Regions from separate parts of the Listeria sp. Marseille-Q6474 genome, predicted to be linked through region 1. Evidence: riboswitches for the same ligand, from Rfam matches in the RefSeq annotation. Region 1 holds a riboswitch; the other holds the start of a gene.
The links. Region 1 has a riboswitch for S-adenosylmethionine ahead of OC533_RS05335 (O-acetylhomoserine aminocarboxypropyltransferase/cysteine synthase family protein). Riboswitches for the same ligand answer to the same signal wherever they lie in the genome.
Positions count from the first base shown of each region.

Region 2: another riboswitch for S-adenosylmethionine. It lies ahead of OC533_RS04160 (5-methyltetrahydropteroyltriglutamate--homocysteine S-methyltransferase); the one in region 1 lies ahead of OC533_RS05335 (O-acetylhomoserine aminocarboxypropyltransferase/cysteine synthase family protein).

Region 1 covers NZ_CAMPPS010000001.1:1,051,851-1,054,975, forward strand. The annotation lists gene OC533_RS05325 (Crp/Fnr family transcriptional regulator) at 1-585, shown strand, start outside; gene OC533_RS05330 (HdeD family acid-resistance protein) at 675-1,202, opposite strand; SAM riboswitch class I at 1,441-1,541, shown strand; gene OC533_RS05335 (O-acetylhomoserine aminocarboxypropyltransferase/cysteine synthase family protein) at 1,650-2,927, shown strand; gene metX (homoserine O-acetyltransferase) at 2,944-3,125, shown strand, end outside.
Region 2 covers NZ_CAMPPS010000001.1:816,567-819,691, reverse strand. The annotation lists gene OC533_RS04175 (bacterial Ig-like domain-containing protein) at 1-246, shown strand, start outside; gene OC533_RS04170 (DUF1294 domain-containing protein) at 515-772, opposite strand; gene OC533_RS04165 (RidA family protein) at 851-1,228, shown strand; SAM riboswitch class I at 1,293-1,389, shown strand; gene OC533_RS04160 (5-methyltetrahydropteroyltriglutamate--homocysteine S-methyltransferase) at 1,484-2,587, shown strand; gene uvrC (excinuclease ABC subunit UvrC) at 2,684-3,125, shown strand, end outside.

The DNA.
Region 1 (3,125 bases):
ATCTTAACAGAAGGCGCGGAAACAACTTACTTTTATATTATTGAAGACGGGGTCGTTTCGATGAGTAAAAATACGTGTAAAGAAGATAGTATTATTAGCTTCTTAGGTAAACAAGATTCTATCGGTCCGCTTACATTACTTGGAGGAGCCAAATCACCTGCAAACTATACGTCTATTAGTGAAGTTAGTGTTTATCAATTTGAACGTAAATATGTTTTGAATAAACTCTTAAGCTCACCAGATGTATTTTGGCAAATGAATGCACTTATGCAAAGTATGGTTACACCTATGTTAGAACGGGAAGGTTACGTTAATTTACCTTCTAGCGAGAAAGTTTTAGCGGGATTAATTGCTTGTGGGGAGAGATTTGGAAGAATCGAGTCGGATGGTTCTTGTTTGATTCCCTATTATTTCACCCAAAAAATCTTGGGAAATTATCTAAATTTAGCTCGAGCTTACGTTGCAACTAACCTGCGAAAGCTAGAAGAAGATGGAATTATTGCGCTTTCGCCAAAACCTTGGCGTGTTAATAATTTCGAGATTCATAAGCAAAAACTAAAAGAAAATCACGAACCTTACATATGAGTGTAAAATGAATACTTTTTTTCTAATAGTATTTCGTAAAAATATGCATAATGAAAAGAAGCTATCTTAGTTAGATAGCTTCTTTTTTATTAACTATTTTTACCAATAAAGAAGAATGTCGCGATTGCGCCGATACCTTGAACGATGAAGAATGTTGCTACAACAATTATTACTCCAATCACAGAAACAATTGGATTAAACAGAGCGATAAATCCTACAACGATACCAATAAGACCAATGGTTAAAATCCAACCCCAACCTTGTATATTGTTTTGCTTGGCTGTAAATGCACCAACAGTACGCATGATACCAGCGAATAATACCCACATGCTAAAAAGTAATACAATTATTTCTGGTCCAGCAAATTCATTAAATAATAACAAGAAACCTAGTAAGATGGATAAAATCCCGTCAGCTAGTACCCAACCAGAAACATTTTGTGATTTTCTGTCTGAAAAGTAAGAGAATGTGTGGAAAATACCAGAAATCAGTAATAAGAAACCAAGCATAAAAGCTGATGTTAATAATGAAATAGCCGGATGGAATAAGAACCAAATTCCAAGTACAATCATCGCAATCCCTGCTAATAAAACAAGAATACGTGTAAATGTCTTCATTTTTATTTCAACTCCCCTTTATTTGTGCTAATCTAACCCCACTTTTAATGAAATATAATTAGTCTTAACTATAATAGCCTAAAAAATGGATTTTAAAACCTTTTTAAAATGAAATATTAGTCTAAAAAACAGCTTTGTCACAAAAATTCCACACACAAGTGCTATTTTTGGACTTTTTAAATACTTAGTTGACAATTTGTTTCATCCAGCGTAATATATAACTTAATTTAATAGTATTTTCTTATCACGAAAGGTGGAGGGACTGGCCCTTTGAAGCCTTAGCAACCGGAATTTATTTTCACGGTGCTAATTCCAGCAGTATATTCTGAAAGATAAGTCGGAAATCCAAGTTTAGGAAACTCTATCCTCTCTGGCGGCTTATATACTGCTAGGGAGGTTTTTTGATGGAAATTACTGATAAATACATATTAAAGAGGAGTGGATTTTATGAGTAATGAGTATAAATTCGAAACAATTCAAGTACACGGCGGACATACACCGGACGGAGATACGCATTCTAGAGCTGTGCCAATTTATCAAACAACATCGTATACATTTGATAGCCCAGAACATGCCGCAGCCTTATTTGGTTTACAGGAAACTGGAAATATTTATACACGAATTATGAATCCGACTACAGCTGTTTTAGAAGAACGATTAACTTTACTTGAAGGTGGCATTGGCGCTGTTGCAACGGCTTCTGGCATGGCCGCTATTACTTACTCGATTTTAAATATTGCTGGTTCCGGAGATCATATCGTCGCAGCAGCAACGCTTTATGGTGGCACACACACTCTTTTCTCTCATACATTTAAAACATTTGGCATTGATGTTACTTTTGTAGACCCTAACGAACCTGAAAATTTTGAAAAAGCAATTAAAGAAAATACGAAAGCCGTATTCATTGAAACGATTGGGAATCCTGATATTAATATTATTGATATTGAAAAAGTAGCTGAGATAGCGCACGCATCGGATGTCCCGCTAATTGTTGATAATACTTTTGCGACCGCTTATTTAAATCGCCCATTTGATTTTGGCGCAGATATTGTCGTTTACTCGGCAACGAAATTTATCGGTGGTCACGGGGTTGCAATTGGTGGCGCTGTTATTGACTCCGGTAAATTTAACTGGGCAAATGGGAAGTTTCCAAAACTCGTTGTACCTGATGATAGTTATAACGGGCTGTCTTATACAAATGATGTTGGTGCAGCGGCCTATATTACCAAGCTCCGTGTCTCGCTCCTTCGTGACACTGGTGCCGCACTTTCCCCGTTCAACGCCTTCTTGCTCATTTTAGGGCTAGAAACATTATCTTTACGACTTGAGCAACACGTGAAAAATGCGAAACAAGTAGCGAATTTCTTAAATGACCATCCAAAAGTTGCTTGGGTTAATTATCCTGGCTTAAAAGACAACAAATACCACGATTTAGCGCAAAAATATTTACCAAAAGGACCCGGTTCCATTTTCACTTTTGGCGTTAAGGGTGGTTACGCGGCTGGGAAAAAGGTTATCGAATCTGTGGAGTTATTCTCACATCTAGCAAATGTGGGTGATGCCAAGTCGCTTATAATCCACCCAGCATCAACGACTCATCAACAACTAAGCGAAGAACAACAATTAACAGCTGGCGTTAAACCAGAATCCATCCGTCTTTCTATCGGAATCGAAAATGCGGATGATATTATTCAAGATTTAACGAAAGCACTAGAGCAAATTTAGGAGGAAGTGAAGAGAAGTGACCTTACAGCAAAAAGAACTATTTCAAAAAAGTCCTCTTCTACTTGAAAACGGGGAAACATTAAGTCCAGTTTTAGTTGGCTATGAAACGTATGGGACACTTTCTGCCTCACGCGATAATTGTATTTTGTTAGAACATGCGCTCACTGGGACGGCACATGCGGCGAAACATTTTGAAGA
Region 2 (3,125 bases), 240 kb from region 1:
GTAAAACCTGTTGACCCATCAGACCCAACAGGACCTACAAATCCAGTAAAACCATCAGTAGAAAAAACACCATTAAAAGTAGTTGATAACAAGCAACATACAACAACATATGAAGCAGCAAAACCATTACCAAAAACAGGTGACCAAACAAACACTTGGGTAATCTGGACAGGCATGAGCTTACTTGTTCTAAGCATGCTCTTGTTGGTAATGAGAGGTAGAAAGAAATTAAGAAGGAAAAACTAATAAAAGATAGTAAGAATAAAAATACCGACCAGTTTTCTCTGGTCGGTATTTTTTACTATTAGACATAATAGATTTGTTATAGTGTTTTACTAATTTTAAGAACTGTACAAAAAGACTGTTAAAATATAGCTATGAATTACTTTTATCAAAGATAGAAATCATGTTTAAAAGACAATTGGAATGACTCATGTCAAGCACTGCAAAACTATTTCTGCTGGGAATTTGAACATTATAAAAGCTAAAAAATCGACAAATTTAGCTTGTTAATTCAGTACAACCACCAAACCAAAACCCCTACAGTCCAAACCATCGCAAGCGGAACTAAAATCCGAAACTTCGGCTTTTGCGTTTTATGGTGAAACAACTGCATCGACATCCAACTACCAAAGGCACCACCAAGAAATGCAGAGAGCAGTAGTACCGACTCAGGTATCCGGTATGCGTGTTTAATTGCTTTCCGTTTATCAACAGCGAATAATAGAAAAGAAATAAGTGTTATCGCGATTAAATATATCGTTAAAATCATCTGGAAATCCCCCTTTATTGCTAAAACTAACTTTATTGATTAGAATAAAAGCATACCACAAAAGAAAGCAGGGATAAAATGGCAAAAGAAATTATTCAAACCTCGTCAGCCCCAAAAGCACTCGGACCATATTCACAAGCTGTAAAAGTGAATGGACTTATTTTCACATCAGGTCAACTTGGTATTAACCCAGCAACTGGAGAATTAGCAAAAGGCGCAACAAAACAAGCTGAGCAAGCTTTTAAAAATTTAGCAGCCGTACTAGAAGAAGCTGGTTCTGGACTAGACAAAATCATTAAAGCGACCGTTTTCTTCAAAGATTTAAATGATTTTACAGCTGTGAATGAAGTATACGCTACTTTCTTTTCCAGCGATTTCCCAGCGAGAAGTGCTTTCCAAGTAGCCAAGTTACCGCTTGATGCTGACATTGAAATCGAAGTTATCGCAGAAGCATAAATATTCAGAAATAAATTTGACAATTACAAGAAGTAAACGATATAATAAGAACCAATTACATAGTAACTTATCAAGAAAGGTGGAGGGTTCTGGCCCAGTGAAGCCTTGGCAACCGGACTTTTCACGGTGCCAAATCCAGCAGTATCACTGACAGATAAGGCACGCGAAACAGGTAAATCACTCTTTCCCTTAAAAGCTGTCTTTTGGGGGAAAGTTTTTTTGTACATAAAAATAACTAGAATTGAGGAGAAGAAAATGAATCAAGTGGCACCATTTTATGCAGATCATGTTGGAAGTATTTTGCGGACAAAGGCAATTAAAGAGGCACGCGAGAAATTCCAAAGTGGCGAAATTACAACTCAAGAATTACGTGAAATTGAAAATGAAGAAATCAAGTACATTGTTGAAAAACAAAAAGAAGTGGGTTTAAAAGCAATTACTGATGGCGAATTTCGCCGCGCTTGGTGGCATTTTGATTTCTTAGAGAATTTGGATGGGGTAGAAGGATACGATGCGGCGGGAGGCATTCAATTTAGCAAAGTCCAAACAAAATCTCATTCGGTGAAAATTACAGGTCCAATTGATTTCACGACGCATCCATTTATAGAAGATTTTATTTTCCTAAAAGAAGCCGTTGGTGAAAATCATGTAGCAAAACAAACGATTCCAAGTCCGGCGATGCTTCATTATCGTGGTGACATGGAGTATCAGCCATATATAGACGATGCTGATAAATTTGTGGCTGATTTAGCGGCTGCTTATCAAAAAGCGATTCAAGCCTTTTATGATGCCGGTTGTCGTTATTTACAATTAGATGATACATCGTGGAGCTATTTATGCTCTGATGAACAGCGTGAAGTCGTGCGTGAGCGAGGTTTTGACCCCGATACACTGCAAGAAACATATAAAACGCTTATCAATGAATCTATCAAGTATAAACCAGCAGATATGGTTATTACGATGCACATTTGTCGTGGGAATTTCCGCTCTACATGGATAGCAGAAGGCGGTTATGGACCAGTTGCAGAAACATTATTTGGCAAACTAAATATCGATGGTTTCTTTTTAGAATATGATAATGAACGTTCTGGAGATTTTTCACCACTAAAATATGTAGCGCGCCCAGATTTGAAAATCGTTCTCGGCTTAATCACCTCTAAAACAGGGGATTTAGAAGATGAAACGGCAATCAAAGCACGAATTAAAGAAGCGAGTGAGATTGTGCCGCTAAACCAATTATGCCTTAGCCCACAGTGCGGATTCGCCTCTACAGAAGAAGGCAATATTTTAAGTGAAGAAGAGCAATGGAACAAATTACGTTACGTCGTCAAAATCGCAGAAGACGTTTGGGGAAAATAACGAATAAGAAGAACTGGCCTAGGCTAGTTCTTTTTTCGTCTTTACAAAAACAGCAAGTAGGAATAGAATAGATGTTCTAGAAGGAGGGGAAGCCCTTTGGATGACAAATTACAAACCAAATTAACCTTATTACCTGAATCACCAGGTTGCTATATTTATAGAGATGAAAATAACGAAATACTTTATATTGGCAAATCTAAATGTTTAAAAAACCGTGTAAAGTCTTATTTTCATAGTAAACAAATCGGTAAAACAGCAAGACTTGTAAGACAAATTCGTGATTTAGAACTAATTATCACTACTTCCGAAAAAGAGGCACTACTTCTCGAGATGATTTTAATTCAAAAATATCAACCTCCTTTCAATATCCAGTTAAAAGAAGGAACGAGTTATCCCTATATTAAAATCACGAATGAGAAAAATCCGCATATCGAAGTTGTATTTGAAGTGAAACAAGATGGCGCGCACTACTTCGGCCCATATCCTGGTCGGTTTTCAGCAAGGCAAACGGTAGAACTTATTGAAAAATTATATCCGC